4 regions of the Streptomyces sp. NPDC014870 genome follow, and region 1 is predicted to be linked to each of the others. Evidence: riboswitches for the same ligand, from Rfam matches in the RefSeq annotation. Region 1 holds a riboswitch; each other region holds the start of a gene.

What was found. A riboswitch is a leader RNA that binds a small molecule or an ion and turns the genes downstream of it on or off. The one in region 1 is predicted to bind cobalamin.
Region 2: another riboswitch for cobalamin. It lies ahead of cobN (cobaltochelatase subunit CobN); the one in region 1 lies ahead of ACF09C_RS01855 (energy-coupling factor ABC transporter permease).
Region 3: another riboswitch for cobalamin. It lies ahead of ACF09C_RS35090 (hypothetical protein); the one in region 1 lies ahead of ACF09C_RS01855 (energy-coupling factor ABC transporter permease).
Region 4: another riboswitch for cobalamin. It lies ahead of ACF09C_RS19940 (ABC transporter substrate-binding protein); the one in region 1 lies ahead of ACF09C_RS01855 (energy-coupling factor ABC transporter permease).

Annotation. Positions count from the first base shown of each region.
Region 1 is NZ_JBIBWQ010000001.1:433,418-438,630, forward strand. It holds gene dhaK (dihydroxyacetone kinase subunit DhaK) at 1-185, shown strand, start outside; gene dhaL (dihydroxyacetone kinase subunit DhaL) at 268-867, shown strand; gene ACF09C_RS01850 (PTS-dependent dihydroxyacetone kinase phosphotransferase subunit DhaM) at 864-1,268, shown strand; cobalamin riboswitch at 1,341-1,565, shown strand; gene ACF09C_RS01855 (energy-coupling factor ABC transporter permease) at 1,594-2,292, shown strand; gene ACF09C_RS01860 (energy-coupling factor ABC transporter substrate-binding protein) at 2,292-2,639, shown strand; gene cbiQ (cobalt ECF transporter T component CbiQ) at 2,646-3,395, shown strand; gene ACF09C_RS01870 (ATP-binding cassette domain-containing protein) at 3,392-4,240, shown strand; gene ACF09C_RS01875 (FAD-dependent oxidoreductase) at 4,339-5,213, shown strand, end outside.
Region 2 is NZ_JBIBWQ010000003.1:403,397-408,609, forward strand. It holds gene ACF09C_RS10425 (cobalamin biosynthesis protein CobG) at 1-1,168, opposite strand, end outside; cobalamin riboswitch at 1,215-1,348, shown strand; gene cobN (cobaltochelatase subunit CobN) at 1,425-5,027, shown strand; gene abc-f (ribosomal protection-like ABC-F family protein) at 5,024-5,213, opposite strand, start outside.
Region 3 is NZ_JBIBWQ010000015.1:63,665-68,877, forward strand. It holds gene ACF09C_RS35085 (hypothetical protein) at 1-142, opposite strand, end outside; gene ACF09C_RS35090 (hypothetical protein) at 329-1,741, opposite strand; cobalamin riboswitch at 1,857-2,002, opposite strand; cobalamin riboswitch at 2,071-2,209, shown strand; gene ACF09C_RS35095 (prenyltransferase/squalene oxidase repeat-containing protein) at 2,319-5,105, shown strand; gene ACF09C_RS35100 (hypothetical protein) at 5,102-5,213, shown strand, end outside.
Region 4 is NZ_JBIBWQ010000006.1:412,525-417,737, reverse strand. It holds gene ACF09C_RS19955 (DUF2017 domain-containing protein) at 1-445, shown strand, start outside; gene ACF09C_RS19950 (amino acid permease) at 737-2,188, shown strand; gene ACF09C_RS19945 (Mov34/MPN/PAD-1 family protein) at 2,319-2,747, shown strand; cobalamin riboswitch at 2,752-2,877, shown strand; gene ACF09C_RS19940 (ABC transporter substrate-binding protein) at 2,914-3,888, shown strand; gene ACF09C_RS19935 (FecCD family ABC transporter permease) at 3,885-4,961, shown strand; gene ACF09C_RS19930 (ABC transporter ATP-binding protein) at 4,958-5,213, shown strand, end outside.

The DNA of each region.
Region 1 (5,213 bases):
TCAACGCCGAGGTGCAGCGAGTGCTGGCCGAGCGCGGCGTGCCCGTCGCCCGCACGCTGGTCGGCAACTACGTGACCTCGCTCGACATGGCCGGTTGCTCGGTGACCCTCTGCGAGGCCGACGAGGAACTGCTGCGGCTCTGGGACGCGCCCGTGCAGACGGCCGCCCTGCGCTGGGGTCGGTGAGGGCGGGATGTCCGAGATGAACGAGGAAGCGAGCCGGCGAGGGAGCCGGGGCGTGAACGACGAGACCGACGACGGCGGGGAGCTGTTCGACGGCGCCTTCTTCCGTCGCTGGCTGGCCGCGGCCGCCGGCGCCGTCGAGCGCGAGGCCGACCGGCTCACCGAGCTCGACTCGGCGATCGGCGACGCCGACCACGGCGCCAATCTGAAGCGGGGGTTCGCCGCCGTGACGGAGGTCCTGGACAAGGAGCTGCCGGAGACCCCGGGGGCCGTACTCGTCCTGGCCGGGCGGCAGTTGATCTCCACCGTCGGCGGCGCGTCCGGGCCGCTCTACGGGACGATGCTGCGCCGCACCGGCAAGGCGCTCGGCGAGGCCGGAGCGGTGACGCGGGAGGAGCTTGCGGCGGCGCTGACCGCAGGGGTCGCCGGCGTCGCTCAGCTGGGCGGTGCCAAGCCCGGCGACAAGACGATGCTGGACGCGCTCGTGCCCGCGGCCGAGGCGCTCGGCGACTCGTTCGCCGCCGCCCGGGACGCGGCCGAGGCCGGTGCCCTGGCGACCGTACCCCTGCGGGCGCGCAAGGGCAGGGCGAGCTATCTGGGCGAGCGCTCGATCGGGCACCAGGACCCCGGGGCGACCTCGTCGGCGCTGCTGATCGCCGCGCTCGCGGAGGTGGCCGCCGCATGACCGGTCAGGTGGGCATCGTGCTGGTCTCGCACAGCGCGGCGGTGGCCGACTCCGTGGCCGAGCTGGCCCGGGGGCTGGCGGGATGTGGGGCGACCGCGCCGGTCGCCGCCGCCGGAGGCACCCCGGACGGAGGGCTCGGCACCAGCTCCGAGCGGATCGTCGAGGCGGCGAAGGCGGTCGACGGGGGCGCCGGGGTGGCTCTCCTCGTCGACCTCGGGAGCGCAGTCCTGACGGTGAAGGCACTGCTCGCCGAGGGCGACGAGCTGCCCGAGGGGGCGCTGCTGGTGGACGCGCCCTTCGTGGAGGGCGCCGTCGCCGCGCTCGTGACGGCGAGCGCGGGCGGCGACCTGGACGCGGTGTCGGCCGCGGCGGCGGAGGCGTACACGTACCGGAAGGAGTGAGCGCGCACCAGGGGCAGGAGAGGCGGGCAGGGGGCGCGCGGGAGATGTGTCACACACCGTCCCGGAGTGCCCCCGTGTTGTGATGTACCTGGTCAACCCACTAATGTCACAGCGCCTTGGTGTACGGGAAACCGGTGCGGTACCGGTGCGGCCCTCGCCACTGTGATCGGGAAGTCCGGCTCCATCCCTCCGGGGAAGCCACTGGACCGCTGCGGGAGACCGCGGTGGTGTGGGAAGGCGGAGCCGCGGCGGCATGACCCGTCAGCCAGGAGACCGGCCAAGGTGCGTTGTCCATCCACGAGGTGCTGGAGAGGGTCTCCCAACCATGCATATAGCCGAGGGGTATCTGCCCCCTGTGCACGCGGCCGCCTGGGGCGTCGCGTCCGCTCCCTTCGTCGTCCACGGCGTCCGCGCGCTGACCCGTGAGGTCAAGGCCAACCCCGAGTCCACCCTGCTGCTCGGCGCGTCCGGCGCGTTCACCTTCGTCCTGTCGGCCCTCAAGATCCCGTCGGTCACGGGCAGTTGCTCGCACCCGACCGGTACGGGCCTGGGCGCGATCCTGTTCCGCCCGCCCGTGATGGCGGTCCTGGGCACGATCACCCTGCTGTTCCAGGCGCTGCTGCTGGCGCACGGCGGGCTCACGACGCTCGGGGCCAACGTGTTCTCGATGGCGATCGTCGGGCCGTGGGCCGGATTCGGTACGTACTGGCTGCTGCGCCGGTTCGACGTGCCGCTCATGGTGAGCGTGTTCTTCGGCGCGTTCGTCGCCGACCTGTCGACGTACTGCGTCACCAGCGTCCAGCTCGCGCTGGCCTTCCCCGACCCGGGCAGCGGTGTGCTCGGGGCGCTGGCCAAGTTCGGTTCCATCTTCGCCGTCACGCAGCTGCCGCTCGCCGTCAGCGAGGGTCTGCTCACCGTGCTGGTCATGCGGCTGCTCACGCAGTCCAGCAAGGCCGACCTGACCAGGCTCGGGGTCCTGCTCCCGTCCCGCAAGAAGAACGAGAAGGCGGAGGCGAGCGCCTGATGAGCCGGAACGCGAAGATCAACTCCCTGCTCCTGCTCGTCGTCGCGGCCCTTGCGGTGCTCCCGCTGGTTCTGGGTCTCGGCGACCACAAGGAGGAGCCGTTCGCCGGGGCAGACGCCGAGGCGGAGGCGGCGATCACGGAGATCGCCCCGGACTACGAGCCGTGGTTCAGCCCGCTCTACGAGCCGGCGTCCGGCGAGATCGAGTCGGCACTGTTCGCCCTGCAGGCCGCGCTCGGCGCGGGTGTGCTGGCGTACTACTTCGGTGTGCACCGGGGCCGCAAGCAGGGGGAGGCGCGCGCCAAGGCGAAGGCGCTGCGGTCGGCGTCGTCCGGCGACGACGTCTAGCCGCCGGTGCTGCCGATCGACGCGGCGGCGCACAGCAGTCGCTGGCGCCGCCGTCACCCGTGCGAGAAAGCCGCGCTCGGCTTCGGGCTCACGCTGTGCGCGGTCTGTCTGCCGCCGTGGCCGGGTGCCGTCCTGGTCGCGGCGGCGACCCTCGCCGTCCTGCTCGGTCCCGCGGGGGTGCCGGGGCGTCAGCTGTGGCGCGCGTTCCGCATCCCGCTGGGCTTCTGTGTGACCGGCGCGGTCCCGCTCCTCTTCGAGGTGGGCGGGGCGCGGGGTCTCGTCGTGCTCGCTCAGGACGGCCCGGTCCATGCCGGTGAGCTGCTGCTGCGGACCTCGTCGGCGTCCCTGGGCGTGCTGCTGTTCGCCTTCACCACGCCCGTGTCGGACGTGCTGCCCCGGCTCGTGCGGGCGGGGGTGCCGGCGCCGGTGGTGGACGTGGCGCTGGTGATGTACCGGATCAGTTTTCTCCTTCTGGATTCCCTATCCAAAATCCGACAGGCGCAGGCGGCCCGCCTCGGGCTGACGACGCGGGCGGCGACCTGGCGTTCGCTCGCCGGGCTCGGCGCGACCTCGTTCGTCCGCGCCTTCGACCGGGCCCAGCGGCTGCAGTCCGGGCTCGCCGGGCGGGGCTACGACGGGACGCTGCGCGTCCTGGTGCCCGAGGCGGCGGTCTCGGGCCGGTTCCTCGCCTCGACGGCCGCCCTGCTCACCGGGCTCGTCGCCCTCACCCTCGTCCTGGAAAGGTCACTGCCGTGAGTCCCGCACCCCCTGTCGTGGAGCTGGTGAAGGCCACGTTCGCCTACGAGGACGGGCCGCTGATCCTCGACGGCGTCGACTTCGCCGTGCCGGAGGGCCGGGCGCTCGCGCTGCTCGGCCGCAACGGCGGCGGCAAGACGACGCTGCTGCGGCTGCTGAGCGGGGGCCTGCGCTGCGGCGGCGGGGCCCTCCGGCTCGACGGTACGGAGGTGTCGTACGACCGGAAGGGGCTGACGCGGCTGCGGACGACCGTGCAGCTGGTGGTCCAGGACCCGGACGACCAGCTGTTCGCCGCGTCGGTCGGGCAGGACGTGTCGTTCGGCCCGATGAACCTCGGACTTCCGGAGGAGGAGGTACGGCTCCGGGTGCGCGAGGCACTGGAGGCGCTGGACATCGTCGCGCTGGAGGACCGCCCGACGCATCTGCTGTCGTACGGGCAGCGGAAGCGGGCCGCGATCGCGGGCGCCGTGGCGATGCGCCCGCGGGTCCTGATCATGGACGAGCCGACCGCGGGGCTCGATCCGCACGGGCAGGAACGGCTCCTGGAGGTGCTCGGCAGGCTGCGCGACGCGGGCACGACGGTGGTGATGGCGACGCACGACGTCGACCTGGCGCTGCGCTGGGCGGACGAGGCCGCCGTCCTCACCCCGGAGGGCCTGCGGACCGGGCCGATCGAGGAGCTGCTCGCCGACGACGCGCTGCTCGACGCGGCGCGGCTGCGGCGGCCGTGGGGCATGGCGGTCACCCGTCTCCTCCGGGCTCACGGCCTGCTCGGCCCGGACGTGCCCGGTCCGCGTACGGCGGAGGAGCTGGCAGTGTGGGCCGAGACGGCGGTTACCGAGTAGTAGCGCAGATCACTCGACCAGCCTTCTGCAACTAGTTGCATAACGGGGGCGGGGTCACTTAGAACAGGGGTGACGATCCTGCGCGAGGAGGCGCCCCCATGAACCCGACCCCGGCTGCGACCCCGTACCCGCACCTGCTGAGCCCGCTCGACCTCGGGTTCACCACCCTGCCCAACCGGGTGCTCATGGGCTCCATGCACGTCGGTCTCGAAGAGACCGAGAACGGGTTCGCGCGCATGGCCGCCTTCTACGCCGAGCGCGCCCGCGGCGGTGTCGGGCTCATCGTGACCGGCGGCATCGCCCCGAACGAGGCGGGCCGCCCGTGGGACGGCGGGGCCAAGCTGACCACCGAGGAGGAGGTCGCCGAGCACCGGCAGATCACCGACGCGGTGCACGCCGAGGGCGGGCGGATCGCGATGCAGATCCTGCACTTCGGCCGGTACGCCTACCACCCCGGGCTCGTCGCCCCGAGCGCGATCCAGGCACCGATCAGCCCCTTCGTACCGAACGAGCTGACCGACGCCGAGGTCGAGCGGACGGTGGAGGACTACGCCCGCTGCGCCGAGCTCGCCAAGGAGGCCGGGTACGACGGCGTCGAGGTCATGGGCTCCGAGGGCTACCTCATCAACGAGTTCATCGCGGCCGCCACCAACCACCGTACCGACCGCTGGGGCGGCAGCTACGCCAACCGCGTGCGCTTCCCGCTGGAGATCGTCCGCCGGATCCGCGAGCAGGTCGGCGAGGACTTCATCGTCATCTACCGCCTCTCCATGCTGGACCTGGTCCCGGGGGGCTCCACGCTGGAGGAGGTCGTCTCCCTCGCCAAGGAGATCGAGGCCGCCGGCGCGTCCATCATCAACACCGGCATCGGCTGGCACGAGGCCCGCATCCCGACCATCGCGACCTCCGTCCCGCGCGGCGCCTACACCTGGGTCACCCAGAAGCTGATGGGCTCGGTGAACATCCCGCTCGT
Region 2 (5,213 bases), on a different contig from region 1:
GGACGTCGACCCAGGCGCCGTGCGGGTGGCCGCAGCGCCGCTCGCACCCGGAGAAGTACACGGGCAGCCCGCCGGAACGGTGGCCGCTGCCCGGGGTGGCGTCGGCGCGCACGTCCGCGAGGGACTTCGCGCAGCCGGGGCGCCCGGTGCAGGCGCCGACCCCGGCCCAGGGGGAGCGCGGGTCGGTGACGAGACCGTGGGCGTCGAGCTCGCGCAGCCGGGTCGCGACGGCGCCGGGGCCCGCGAGGCCGGTGACGACGGCCCCGCGCCAGGGTGTGAGCCGCACCTCGCCGCCGCTCGCGGCGAGCGCCCGCAGCTGGCCTGCGGTCAGCCGCCCGAGGGGCGCGAGCACGTGCAGGGCGGTCGCGCCGAGGGGCCCGGGGGCGGGCGGCCCGGCGTGCGGCTCCGCGTGCGGCGGTTCCGCCGCGGTTACGGGCTCCGACACGATCCCGGCGCCCGCGAGCGCGCCGGCCACGTCCGGCTTGTGGCCCTCCGGAAGCTCCCGTACGCGCCAGGCGCCGTTCCCGGCGGCGCGGGCGGCGTCCAGGAAGGCCCCTGCGGCGGCGAGCGCGGCACGGGGCGCGTCGGCGGCGCCGACCCGGACGTCCCGGCCGCCCACCCGCATCCGTACCGACGGGCCTTCTGCGATCAACGTCACATCTCCGCCGAGCCCCGCCACATCGCCCCGCCCGTCGTCCAGGGCGAAGAGGAACCGGCCGGACAGGGCCGCCGTCCACGGCCGCGCGCACAGCAGCGCGTCCAGCTCGCGGGCCCACAACTGCACGTCTCCGTGGCCGAGTCCGTCGAGTCCGGCCGCCGGGGAGGCCACGATGTTCCGGACCCGCTCATGGGTCTCGGAGGGCAGCAGCCCGGCGCCCGAGAGCCGCCCCGCCAGCTCCGCCCCGCAGCCCTCGCCGAGCCCGCGCAGCTCCAGGTTCCCCCGGGACGTGACACTGACCCGCCCGTCCCCGAGCTCCTCGGCCACCGAGGCCAGGGTAAGTACCTGACGTGCCGTCAACAACCCTGCGGGCAGTCGCAGTCGGGCCAGCCGCCCGTCGTCGGCGGCGTGCAGTCGAAGCGCCCCGGGGCAGGCGTCACCACGGTCCCGTACGGGCGGTTCGCCCGGGTTGGGTGGAGTGGGTGGGGTGGGCGGCATGGCGGCGAGCATACCCACGACGCCGACGGGCCAGACCGGCCCGGCGGACGCACGATCTACTATGCAGATCGGCATGGGGTCCCAGGACCCCGGGGAGGAAGCCCGGTGAGAATCCGGCGCGGTCCCGCCACTGTGAGCCGGGCCCCGGAAGGGTCCCGGTGAGTCAGGAACTCCCTTCCCCAAGCTCTCGGCTTCGCTCGAGCAGGGGAGGCCCCAACCCACACGACCACCCGGGGCGCGGACAACCCCGAGGAAGGCCTGCGCACGCATGCGAATTCTGTTGCTGTCGCACTCCGACACCGACCTGCTCAGCGCCCGCGCGGCCGGCGGTCCGGTCGCCTACCGGTTCGCCAATCCCTCCCGGCTCGCCCCGGACGACCTGCCCGGACTCCTCGACGAGGCCGACCTCGTCGTCGTCCGCCTGCTCGGCGGCCTGCGGGCCTGGGAGGACGGCCTGACGGCCGTGCGCGCGGCGGGGAAGCCGGTCGTCGTGCTCTCCGGCGAACAGGCCCCCGACGCCCAGCTCATGGAGGCTTCCACCGTCCCCGTCGGCGTCGCCACCGAGGCCCACGCCTACCTCGCGCACGGCGGCCCGGCCAACCTGGAGCAGCTGGCCCGGTTCCTCGCCGACACCGTGCTGCTGACCGGCCACGGCTTCGAGGCCCCGGCCGCCGCGCCCACCTGGGGCCCGCTGGAGCGCACGGCCCGGACGACCGAGGGCCCGACCGTCGCGGTGCTCTACTACCGCGCCCACCACATGAGCGGGAACACCGCCTTCGTCGACGCCCTCTGCTCGGCGATCGAGGACGCGGGCGCCCGCGCCCTGCCGCTCTACGTCGCCTCGCTGCGCGCCCCCGAGCCCGAGCTGATCGAGACGCTGCAGCGCGCGGACGCGATCGTCACGACCGTCCTCGCCGCCGGTGGCACGAAGCCCGCCGAGGCGCAGGCCGGCGGCGACGAGGACGCCTGGGACGCGGGCGCGCTCGCCGCCCTCGACGTACCGATCCTGCAGGCGCTCTGCCTCACCGGCTCCCGGGCCGCCTGGGAGGAGAACGACGAGGGGCTCTCCCCGCTGGACGCGGCCAGCCAGGTCGCCGTGCCCGAGTTCGACGGCCGCCTGATCACCGTGCCGTTCTCCTTCAAGGAGATCGACGAGGACGGGCTCCCCGCCTACGTCGCCGACGCCGAGCGGGCCTCCCGCGTCGCCGGGATCGCGGTCCGCCACGCCCGCCTGCGGCACATCCCGAACGCGGAGAAGAAGCTCGCGCTCGTCCTCTCCGCGTACCCGACGAAGCACTCCCGGATCGGCAACGCGGTCGGCCTGGACACCCCCGCCTCCGCCGTCGCGCTGCTGCGGCGGCTGATCGCCGAGGGGTACGACTTCGGGGCCGAGGCCGACATCCCGGGGCTCGTCTCCGGCGACGGCGACGAGCTGATCTACGCCCTGATCGAGGCCGGCGGCCACGACCAGGACTGGCTGACCGAGGAGCAGCTGGCCAAGAACCCGGTCCGCATCCCGGCCGCCGACTACAAGCGCTGGTACGCGCAGCTCCCCGCCGAGCTGCGGGAGGCCGTGGAGGAGCACTGGGGCCCCGCGCCCGGCGAGATGTTCCTCGACCGCTCCCGCAACCCGGAGGGCGACATCGTCCTCGCCGCGCTGCGCCGCGGGAACCTGCTGATCCTCATCCAGCCGCCGCGCGGCTTCGGCGAGAACCCGATCGCGATCTACCACGACCCCGATCTCCCGCCGTCCCACCACTACCTGGCCGCCTACCGCTGGATCGCGGCGCGCGCCGAGGACGGCGGCTTCGGGGCGGACGCGATGGTCCACCTCGGCAAGCACGGCAACCTGGAGTGGCTGCCCGGCAAGAACGCGGGCCTGTCGGCCGCGTGCGGCCCGGACGCGGCGCTCGGTGACATCCCGCTGGTCTACCCGTTCCTCGTCAACGACCCGGGTGAGGGCACGCAGGCCAAGCGGCGCGTGCACGCCACGCTCGTCGACCACCTGGTGCCGCCGATGGCCCGCGCCGACTCGTACGGCGACATCGCGCGCCTGGAGCAGCTGCTCGACGAGTACGCGCAGATCTCCTCCATGGACCCGTCGAAGCTGCCCGCGATCCGGGCGCAGATCTGGACGCTGATCCAGGCGGCCAAGCTCGACCACGACCTGGGGATGGAGGACCGCCCCGAGGACGACGGCTTCGACGACTTCCTGCTGCACGTCGACGGCTGGCTCTGCGAGGTCAAGGACGCCCAGATCCGCGACGGTCTGCACGTCCTTGGCGGGGCACCGACCGGGCCCGAGCGGGTCAACCTGGTCCTGTCGATCCTGCGCGCCCGGCAGATCTGGGGTGGTACGCAGGCCCTGCCGGGTCTGCGCGAGGCGCTCGGCCTGGACGAGTCGGCCGCGACCCGGACCACCGCCGACGAGGCGGAGGCGACGGCCCGCGCGCTGGTCGAGGCGATGGAGGCGGCCGACTGGTCCGTGGACGCGGTCGCGGAGGTCGCCGCCGCGCACGGCCCCGACGTGGCGGCCGTGCTCCGGTTCGCCGCCGAGCAGGTCGTGCCGCGCCTCGCCGCGACCACCGACGAACTCGCCCACGCCGTGCACGCGCTGAACGGCGGCTTCGTGCCCGCCGGCCCCTCGGGCTCGCCGCTCCGGGGCCTGGTCAACGTCCTGCCGACCGGCCGGAACTTCTACTCCGTCGACCCCAAGGCCGTCCCCTCGCGTCTCGCGTGGGAGACCGGCCAGGCGCTCGCCGACTCGCTCCTGGAGCGCTACCGCTCCGACAACGGAGAATGGCCGACCTCCGTCGGCCTCTCCCTGTGGGGTACGAGCGCGATGCGCACGGCCGGCGACGACGTCGCCGAGGCGCTCGCCCTCCTGGGCGTCCGCCCCACCTGGGACGACGCCTCGCGCCGGGTGAACGGTCTGGAGCCGATCCCGCTCGCCGAGCTGGGCCGCCCGCGCGTCGACGTCACGCTGCGCATCTCGGGCTTCTTCCGGGACGCGTTCCCGCACGTCATCGGGCTCCTCGACGACGCCGTACGGCTCGCCGCCGCGCTGGACGAGCCGGCCGAGGACAACTACGTACGGGCGCACGCGCAGGCCGACCTGGCCGAGCACGGCGACGAGCGGCGCGCGACCACCCGGATCTTCGGTTCGCGGCCGGGCACGTACGGCGCGGGCATCCTCCAGCTGATCGACTCGCGCGACTGGCGGACGGACGCGGACCTCGCCGAGGTGTACACGGTCTGGGGCGGCTACGCCTACGGCCGCGGTCTCGAAGGCCGCCCGGCGCGGGCCGAGATGGAGACGGCGTACAAGCGGATCGCGGTCGCGGCGAAGAACACGGACACCCGCGAGCACGACATCGCCGACTCCGACGACTACTTCCAGTACCACGGCGGCATGGTGGCGACGGTCCGCGCGCTCACGGGCACCGCGCCCGAGGCGTACATCGGCGACTCCACCCGCCCGGAGACCGTCCGCACCCGGACGCTGGTCGAGGAGACCTCGCGGGTCTTCCGGGCCCGGGTGGTCAACCCCAAGTGGATCGAGGCGATGCGCCGCCACGGCTACAAGGGCGCGTTCGAGCTGGCGGCGACGGTCGACTACCTCTTCGGCTACGACGCGACGACCGGCGTGGTCGCCGACTGGATGTACGACAAGCTGACCGAGACGTACGTCCTCGACCCGGAGAACCAGGCCTTCCTGAAGGAGGCCAACCCCTGGGCCCTGCACGGCATCGCGGAGCGCCTCCTGGAGGCCGAGTCGCGCGGCATGTGGGAGAAGCCGGACCCCGAGACCCTGGCCGCCCTGCGCCAGGTGTTCCTGGAGTCGGAGGGCGACCTGGAGGGCGACGACTAGCGCGTCACCAGGGCTTCCGGGGCCAGTTCGAGGCGGCGGCCCCGGAAGCCGGTCCGGATCCTGCGGTCGTGGGTGACGATCACAAGGGTGCCGGGATAGTGGGCGAGCGCGGCCTCCATCTCCTCCACCAGGCCGGGGGCGAGGTGGTTGGTCGGTTCGTCGAGGAGGAGCAGGTCCACCGGGCGG
Region 3 (5,213 bases), on a different contig from region 1:
CGGCGAGCTCGACCACGTCGAGGAGCGCTTCGCGCACCTTGGCCAACCGGGCCACCTGCGAGCCCAGTTGGCGCCGGGACGAGACCAGGGCCTCGTATTCCTGCTCGCTGAGCAGGACCATGGGCCGGCCGTCGACTGTCATGGTCGTGGGCTCGCTCCTGGCGGCCATTCCTTCTCCGTCCTCCTGCTGGTGGTTCGTGGGACTCAGAGGCGCCCAGAACGGCCCGGCATCCGGTCCGAGCCGACGCCGCAGGCCACTTCCCGAGTGCTCCCGGTCCGGCGCCGCGGCGGGTGAGGGCCCGGCAGCGGGCCCCCACCCCCTGGGGCCTCAGGCGCCCCAGCGCAGCGCGATGGTGTCGCCGACGTTGATCGTCTTCTCGCGCAGGGCGCCCGCGAACGAGGAGCCGTCGACGCTGACCTTCCAGGTGTTCGAGCCGCTGTTGGCCTTGCCGTTGACCTCGGTGATCGCGCCGGTTCCCGACGCCGGGGTCACGGAGGTGACGCAGCCGGTCGGGCTCGCGGCGCTCGTCGCGGCGGCGAGAACATCGCCGAGCGTCGTGGTCGTCCCCGTGGGCGTGAAGGACACCGAGCACACCTTGAGGTTGCCGGCGCCGTCGTCGACGGTCAGGGCCAGCTTGGTGGCGGTGCCCGCCGTGAAGGTGGGCTGGGCGACCCACTGGGTGGCCCCGGGGGTGACCGGGACCGGCGGGGCCGTGGTGAAGCCGCCGCCGGCGACCGCGCGCAGCGCGTCGATGGAGGAATAGGCCGAGGGAACGGTGTCGGCTGGCTTGTACTTGAATCCGCCCGCCGGGTTGTACTGGTTGGCGATGAGGAAGTCGACCGGCGTCTTGCCGCTGATCGTGGTGAAGTCGGCCGACTGCGGGTTGAAACCACAGGCGTTGAGGCCCGCGATGCCCCAGCCGTTGGAGCTGGTGTTGACCCCGTAGAGGGAGTTGAAGGCGCCGGAGGAGGCGACCAGCTTGCCCTTGAGGAAGTTCTTGGCCTGGACGACGTCGGTGTCGGTGTTGGGGACGCCGGAGACGCACAGGGCGGCCATCCCGGCACCGGTCATGTCGATGTCGCTCGCCGAGGCGAGACCCGTGGGGTTGCCCTCGACCTTCTGGTAGGTCCAGCCGCCGTCGTTGTGCTGGTTGGCACGGAGGCGGGTGACGATCGCGTCGGTGAGTGCCTGCGGGACGCGGGCGGTGCCGCCTTGGGTCTTCGCGCCGCCCAGCGAAAGGGCCGCGAAGACCGTGCCGTTGAAGTTCGCGGACGGGCCGAAGTAGCCCGGCTCCGCGGTCTGCCAGTAGGAGTAGATGTTCGCGATGAGGTTGCGTGAGGCCGAGACACGGGCCGGGTCGATGCCCGCGGCGTACGCGTTGAGCGTTCCGCGCTCGTAGTCCGTGACGACCGGGGTCGCCGAGGGCCAGGCGGCCGTCGACAGCAGATTCCGGTAGACGGTTCTGGCGTTCTTGGTGGTGTCTCCGCCCGGGGCCACGTCGACGACGGCCGTGCCGGCCGCGGCGAAGGCGCTGAACGCCCACTCGTTGGACAGACCCGAGCCGGCGTACGAACCGTCAGCCGCCTGAAGGGACTTGAGGTACGCGACGCCGTTGGTCTTGGACGTGGCTATCTGCGCGGGGGTCGAGGTCGCGAGAGCGGGAAGCGTGCCGAGGGCGAGGGCGCCGAGCGCCGCCGGCACCACGAGTGAGAGGCGACGGGAGGTACGGGAACGAGACATGACCTGCTCCTGGAAGTCGGCGGACGCCGGCCGCTCCAGTGCACACCTCGCGTCACCGTGTCGGAGCACGGCCGGGCATCGCCGGGGAGCCGCCGTCCGGAACGCGTGGTACGGCTTCGTGTACTGCATCGCCGTCTGGGCATTCGGGCTCGAAAGACGGCCCCCGCCGTCTCATACCGCTGCGCGTCAGCTCCGGATTCGCACCGGATTCCCCCATGTGGCAGCCCAGGACGCTACCTGAACGATCAAGGTACCGCCAGCGGTGCCGCAGGGAGCGGGCGAGGGCCGGTGCCGGGGATCCCCGTGAGACGGACACCATCTTGACGGTCTCAACGGATCCGTGTTGCACTCCGGCTGACAAGCAATCAGCACCAGGGGAAGCCGGTCGAATTCCGGCGCTGACCCGCAACCGTAGACCCGGATCGTCCCGGGTGAGTCGGAATGCCTGGGGCTGGGACTCAGTACGAAGAACGCCGTCGCGGACTACGGCGTGGTCGTCACCGCCTCGCCATGGCATCTCCACTGTGCGGGGCGCATCGCCACGCACGCAGCCGCCCGGCAGAGACGAGGGGCCGCGGTGGGGACCGAACAGCAGGCGAGACGGTGGTGGAGGGCGAGACGGCGGCTTCTGTCCGTCCTGACCGCCTCCTTTCTGACGCTCGGTGCGGGCCTGACCCACCTCACGGCGGCGGCCCCGGCGAGCGCCGACCCGATCGGGAAGTGCACCCGCACGAAGGGCGCCATCGTCGCCGTCGACTTCGGCCACTGGGGCGGCCCTGTGGTGCGCGGCTGCGACACCACTCCCACGACCGGCTACGAACTCCTGCGCTCCGGCGGGTTCAGCACGGCCGGAACGGAGCACGACGGTCCCGCGTTCATCTGCCGCATAGGCAACGGCTCGTTCAACAGCGGTAAGCAGTACCCCACTCCGGCCCAGGAGGACTGCGTCCTCACCCCGCAGGCCACCGCCTACTGGTCGTACTGGATCGCCTCACCCGGCCAGCGGAAGTGGACGTACAGCCCGCTGGGCGCCATGTCCCGCACCCTCAAGCCCGGTGACGTGGACGCCTGGGTCTTCGGCGGCACGGACATCGGCGGCACCAAGGGCAGGCCCTCGTTCACCCCCGACGACGTCCGGGCCGAGGGCGGCGACCCGCCGAACCCCAGCGATCCGCCGGCGCCCAACGTGCCCCCGGGCACGGTCGATCTGCCCGCCGCGACCCGCTGGCTCACCGACCGGCTGACCAACGGGCAGCGCGTCGTCAACGACGGCGACACCACGCCGAACTACCTCGCCACCACCGAGGTCGCCTACGCACTGGCCTCACTCGACAACGAGAACCCCACAGCCCGGCGAATCGCCGACTTCCTCGCCAGGCCTGAACACACCGACGCCTACGCCTACCCCGCCGGGAAGGACGAGGCGCCCGACGCCACCGCCGCCGCCCGCCTCGCGCTCGTCGCCGAGGCCACCGGCAAGGACCCCCGCGCCTTCGGCGGCCACGACCTCCTCGGCGACCTCATGGCGAACGTCTGCCTCAGCGGCTCGGACGCGCCGCAGCCCGTCCCCGGCTGCGCGACCAAGGGCGACTTCCGGACCACCGGACAGACCGAGGGGCAGACCCTCGCCGTCATCGCCCTGCTCAACGGCGGAGTGACGCCGCCTGCCGAGTCGGTGGCGCGCCTGACCCAACTGCAGTGCGACGACGGCGGGTTCCCCAGCTTCCTGATCCTCGACGGCCAGGTGTGCGAGAGCGAGGCACCGACCACCGCGCTCGTCACGCTCGCCCTCCAGCGCGCCGGCGGCCACACCCCGGTGGTCACCAAGGCCCGCTCCTCCCTCAAGAAGGCCCAGTTCAAGACAGGGGCCTGGCCGGCCGCCTCGTACAGCGTCCCCGGCAGCGCGTACGCCACCGGCTGGGTGGCCCAGACACTGCGTGCCCTGGGTGACCGTGCCCACGCGAACGCCGCGGTCTCCTGGCTCTCCCGCCAGCAGCTCCCCGGTGGTTCCTTCGCCTTCGAGGAGGGCACCACGGACCCACTGCTCTATGCCACCACCGCGGCCGTCATCGCCGGGGCGAAGAGCGATCTGGTGACGCTCACGACGAAGGAGCCCGTCCCGCCGACGACGCCCCCGACGACTCCTCCGACCACCCCGCCCACCACGCCGCCTACGACGGGGCCCACCGCTCCCCCGGCCGGTGAGGGACCGGACCTCAAGAAGGGCTCGGCCTACCTCGCCGACCACAAGCGGCTGATCCAGGGCCGGTACTACGAGGGCAGCCCCCGCTTCGCCGACTACGGCCTGACCATCGACGGCGCCTACGCGCTCGCCGCCACCGGCCACGACAACGCCACCCTGCGCAACATCGTCGACTTCCTCGACAAGGGCGGCAAGGACGCCTCGGGCCGTGGCGTCCACCACTGGACGAAGATAGACACGAAGTACGCGGGCGGCGGATTCATCGGCAAGACCGCCGTGCTCGCCGAGTCCGTGGGCCGCGACCCCCGCGACTTCGGCGGGAAGGACCTGATCGCAGCGCTCGCCAAGGGCACCTGCCAGGCCGCGACGCCGGCCGAGCCCCGCAAGTGCGCGGGCAAGGGCAACTACACGTACGCCACCTCGGTCTTCTCCCAGTCCCTCGGCGTCATCGCCCAGGTCAGGGCGGGCGAGACGGCCGCCGCGGCCGACCCGATCACGTACCTCAAGGGTCTCCGCGACCCGTCGACCGGTGCCTGGCCCAGCCTCATCGGTGAGGCCAGCGCCATCGAGGTCGACTCGACCGCGATGGCGGCCATGGCCCTGGACCTGCTGCCCGACGCCGACACGCAGGCGGCCGTGGACCGTGCTCTCGTCTGGCTCGCCGATCAGCAGCTCCCCGACGGCGGCTTCACCGGCGCCTCCGGCAACTCCGTGAACTCGGCGGCGCTCGCCGTCCAGGGCCTGTCACTCGATGCCGACAAGTACGCGACCGAGATCGGCAAGGCCCGGAAGTTCCTGGCCTCGCAGCAGAACAAGGACGGCGGCTTCAACGTCAGCAAGGGCGGGCAGGCGGGATCGGACGTCCGCGCGTCCGCCCAGGCGGTCGGCGGCGCCACCGGTATCTCCTTCGGCGTACTGACCCGTGACATGAGCGGCACCACCCCGGAACCCGTCCCGAGCATCACCGGGCCCGGCGCCTCCACACCCGTGATCATCACCCCGGGCGAGGATGGCGGAGGCTCCGGTTCCGGCGGCGGTCTCGCCGCCACCGGATCCCAGATCACCGGACTCGCCCTCGCCGCCGTCCTCCTCGTCCTCGCCGGCTGGGGCACGACCCATGCCGCGCGCCGCCGCCGCGAGACAGACGGCGGTCAGGCATGACCGCCCGTCGGGGCACCCGCACCCGCACCCTCGCCCGTACGACAGCCGCGCTGGGGCTCACCGTGGCCGCCTTCAGCGGCACCACGGCCCCGGCCGGAGCCGCGCCCC
Region 4 (5,213 bases), on a different contig from region 1:
GCTGGCCGCGCTCTTCACCGAGGGGCCGAGCGAGGCCCCGAGCGACCCCGCGCTCAAGCGGCTCTTCCCCGACGCGTACGCGGACGAGAGCGAGGAGCTGCGCTCGGCGTCGTCCGAGTTCCGCCGCTACACCGAGAACGACCTGCGCGCCCGCAAGCGGCAGGACGCGCTCGCGGTGATCCGCAGCCTCGACGCGCTCAGCTCCGCCGCCGGCGAGGGCGAGGCGGTCCTCAAGCTCACCCCCGACGAGTCCCGGGCCTGGCTCGGCGCCCTCAACGATCTGCGGCTGACGATCGGGACGCGCCTGGAGGTCACCGACGAGGACGAGAGCGGGGAGCTGTACCGCCTGCCCGACTCCGATCCGCGCAAGCCGATGGTGATGGCGTATCTCTGGCTGGGCGCGCTCCAGGAGTCACTCGTCGAGACCCTGATGTCCGGCGCGTGAGATCGCGGCGCCCGATACCGATCGGTAGGGCGCCGTTCGCTCAGCGGACACTCAAATCCGGATAACGAATACGTCACCAAAGTGTTCTTACTGGTCCTGTTGAGTGGCTTTTGACCCCTTTTTCCTGTGGCCTGCGCCACAACGCCCCTCCTCGATCACTGTTTCCCCCGTGATAAATCTTCACGACCACTCGGGGACGCCACCCATGTTCCCGAGGGCGCTTGGCCGGCTGACCGCCGGTAGCACTCCAGCCATATCCGGGGGGATCAGCGTGGAGAAAGGCGCATCAACATGACCTCAGTGCAGGTCGACAAGCAGCACGACGGCAATGAGGCCGCGGACTCCGCCGACGGCGAGGGTTACCACCGGGCACTCGGCGCCCGCCAGATCCAGATGATCGCGATCGGCGGCGCCATCGGCACGGGCCTCTTCCTCGGAGCGGGCAAGGGCATCTCCAAGGCGGGACCCAGTCTGATCCTGGCGTACGCCATCGCGGGCCTCGTCATCTTCTTCATCATGCGGGCGCTCGGCGAGCTCCTCATGTACCGGCCCGTGTCCGGCTCCTTCTCGGAGTACGCACGCGAGTTCATCGGCCCGTTCTGGGGCTTCGTCACCGGCTGGACGTACTGGCTCTTCTGGGTCGTGACCGGCATCACCGAAGTCACCGCGGCCTCCGCGTACATGCAGTACTGGACCAAGAACGCGGACGGCTGGCTCAATCAGCCGCAGTGGGTCTTCGCCCTGATCTTCACGGTCGTCCTGTTCCTCGCGAACCTGATCTCGGTCAAGCTCTTCGGCGAGCTCGAGTTCTGGTTCTCGATGGTCAAGGTCACCGCGATCGTCGGCATGATCCTGATCTGCGCCGGTGTCCTCACCGTCGGCTTCTCCGACGCCGGTGACACCGCCTCGATCACCCTGCTCTGGTCCGAGGGCGGCTTCTTCCCCAAGGGCATCGGCTCCACCCTGATGACCCTGCAGATGGTCATGTTCGCCTTCCTCGCGGTCGAGCTGGTCGGCGTGACGGCCGGCGAGTCCAAGGACCCGAAGACCGTCCTGCCCAAGGCGATCAACACCGTGCCGTGGCGCATCGCCGTCTTCTACGTCGGCGCGCTGATCATGATCCTGTCGGTCGTCCCGTGGACCCACTTCCAGCCGGGCGTCTCCCCGTTCGTCGCGGCCTTCGAGAAGATGGGCCTCGGCATCGGCGCCGCGATCGTCAACTTCGTCGTGCTGACCGCCGCGCTCTCCTCCTGCAACTCGGGCATGTACTCCACCGGCCGCATGCTGCGCGACCTCGCGCTCAACGGCCAGGGCCCGAAGTTCTTCACCAAGCTCACCAAGAACGGCCTGCCGCTGGTCGGCACGTCCTTCTCGGCCGGGCTGATGATGGTCGGCGTCTGGATCAACTACCAGTGGCCCGGCGACGCCTTCAACTACGTCGTCTCCTTCGCCACCATCTCCGGCATGTGGGCCTGGATCATGATCCTGGTCTGCCAGGTCCGCTTCCGCCTCAAGGCCGACCGGGGCGAGCTGCCCCAGTCCTCCTTCAAGGCCCCGGGCGGCATCTGGCTCAGCCTCTTCTCGCTCGCCTTCATCGGCATGGTCATCGTGATGATGGGCATCGACAAGGACGCGCGGATCTCGCTGTACTGCGCCCCGCTGTGGGGCCTGATCCTGGGTGTCGCGTACCTGGTCCTCAAGGCGCGCAACCCGCAGGGCGCGGCCTTCGTGAAGCGCTCGTAACGCCTGCCTGTCCAGCATCCGGGCCGCTCCGTACCACTCCTCGGTACGGGGCGGCCCACCCGTCGCCCACCACCACCCTGCCTGACGCGCTCCGCGCGGCCCCTCTTGATCCGATGCTTATCCTGTCGCCATGCTGACCATCACCCGGGCCCTGTACGACCAGATCGTGGAACACTCCCGCGCGGACCACCCCGACGAGGCCTGCGGCGTGGTCGCGGGTCCCGCCGGCAGCGGCCGCCCCGAGCGGTTCATCCCGATGCTGAACGCGGCGCGCTCACCCACGTTCTACGAGTTCGACTCGGCCGATCTGCTGAAGCTCTACCGCGAGATGGACGACCGGGACGAGGAGCCCGTGATCGTCTACCACTCGCACACCGCCACCGAGGCGTACCCCTCGCGCACCGACATCACCTACGCGAACGAGCCGGGCGCCCACTACGTCCTGGTCTCCACCGCCGACGTCGACGGCGCCGGCCCCTTCCAGTTCCGCTCCTACACGATCGTCGAGGGCGTGGTGACCGAGGAGGAGGTCAAGGTCGTCGAGGCGTACGACGCCTGAGAGACTGACCCGACACCAGGGCGGCAGGACCCAGGAAGCCGGTGCGAATCCGGCACGGTCCCGCCACTGTGACCAGCGACTTCGGACGCTGGGAGCCAGGAACTGACCTGCCGCCTCTCACCACCGACTGGGGACGTGGAAATCCCCGGAGGAGGCTCGTTCCGTGCTGACCAGGCACCGCCGTACCCTGCTGCCCGCCGCAGCCCTCGTCCCGCTGCTCGCCGCCTGCGCGGCCCCCGCCGAACAGGCCGCCCCCTCGGGGAAGTCCGCCGCGGGATTCCCGTACACCGTCACCAACTGCGGTGTGAAGACGACGTTCCAGGCGCCGCCGAAGCGGGCCGTGACCATGAACCAGCACGTCACCGAGGTCATGCTCGCGCTCGGTCTGGAGAAGTCCCTGGTCGGCACCGCCTACCTCGACGACCGGATCCTGCCCGCGTACAAGAAGGCCTACGACGCGGTGCCGGTGCTCGCCAAGGAGTACCCCTCCAAGGAGGCCCTGCTCGCCGCCAACCCCGACTTCGTGTACGGGGGTTACGCCAGCGCCTTCGACGCCAAGGCCGGCCGCGGCCGGGACGACCTGAAGAAGTCGGGCATCGAGAGCCGCCTCAACATGGAGTACTGCCCCTCCGGCGCCTCCTCCCTCGCCGACCTCTACCGGGAGGTCGACGAGGTCGCCCGCACCTTCGGCGTCCCCGAGCGCGGCACGGACTGGACCGCCGAGGCGAAGAAGACCGTCGCGGCGACCGAGAAGCGGCTCAAGGGCGTCGCCCCGGTCTCCGTCTTCGTCTACGACAGCGGCGACAAGACCGCGTTCACCGCCGGCGGCAAGGGCATCGGCAACGAGCTGATCACCCGGGCCGGCGGCCGCAACGTCTTCGCCGACCTGGACAAGACCTTCGGCGACGCGACCTGGGAGCAGGTCGTCGCCCGCAAGCCCGACGTGATCGTCATCTACGACTACGGCTCCACGACCGTCGAGCAGAAGAAGAAGCGCCTCCTGGACGACCCGGCCCTCAAGGACGTCCCGGCGATCAAGAACAAGCGCTTCGCCGTCATGCCCCTCTCGGACGCGGTCCTGGGCGTCCGCGTCCCGGCCGCCGTCGACAAGCTCTCCGCCCAGCTGCACCCGAACCGGTGACGGCGGTGACGGGACCGGCGGCGGCCACCGAGGCCGCCGCCGCCCGGCGCCGGCGCCGGGGCCGCCTGCCGTACGGGCTCGTCGTCGCAGGCCTCCTCGCGGCCCTCGCGGCCGCCGTCGTCGCCGGGGTCGCCCTCGGCTCCGTACGGATACCCGTGGGCCAGGTCGTCGAGATCCTCACCGGCCGCGCCGCCCCCTCCCCGTACCGCACGATCGTGCTCGACGTCCGGCTCCCGCGCGTGCTGCTCGGCGCGGTCGTCGGCGCCGGACTCGCCGTCGTCGGCGCCGTCCTGCAGGCCCTGGTCCGCAACCGGCTCGCCGACCCCTTCCTGCTCGGGATCTCCTCCGGGGCGTCCAGCGGGGCCGTCCTCGTCCTGGTCCTCGGCATCGGCGGCGGGGTCACCACCACCGTCGCCATGCCCGCAGGGGCCTTCGCGGGCGCCCTGCTCGCCCTGGTCCTCGTCTACGCCCTGGCCCGGCGCGGCTCCACGATGACCGGCGCCCGGCTCGTCCTCGCGGGCGTCGCCGTCTCCTACATCCTGTCGGCGCTGAGCACCCTGTTCCTCGTCCTGTCCCGGCGGCCCGAGCACTTCCAGGAAGCCATGTTCTGGTCCCTCGGCGGCCTCGGCAGCGCCCGCTGGGACACCCTCGCGCTTCCCTCGGTCGTCGTCGCCCTCGGCACCGCGGTCCTGGTCGCCCTCGCCCGCCCGCTCGACCTGCTCCTCGTCGGCGAGGAGGGCGCCACCGTCCTCGGCCTGGACACCGCCCGCTTCCGGGCCGCCGTCTTCGTCCTCGCCTCGCTCGTCACCGCCGTCATGGTCTCCGTCAGCGGCGCCGTCGGCTTCGTCGGCCTGATGGCCCCGCACGCCGCCCGGATGGCCGTCGGCGCACCGCACCGCCGCCTGCTTCCGGTCGCCGCGCTCGGCGGCGCGCTCGCCCTGATCCTCGCGGACCTCGCCGCCCGGACCGTCGCCGCGCCGCAGGACATCCCGGTCGGCGTCCTCACCGCCCTCATCGGCGGCCCCCTCTTCCTCTGGCTCATGCGCCACCGCGCGGAAGGGAGCCCGGTGTGACCTCCCGGCCCGCCCCCACGGAACTGGTCCTCAAGGGAGTCTCGTACGACACCCGGCTGCACGACGCCGACCTCACCGCCCGCCCCGGCGAGACCATCGGGCTCGTCGGCCCCAACGGCAGCGGCAAGTCCACCCTCCTGCGCTGCGTCTACGGCACCCTCACCCCCACCGCCGGCCGCGTCCTGCTCGACGGCGACGACCTGTCCGCCCTCGGACCCAAGGCCCGCGCCCGCCGGATCGGAGTCGTCCCGC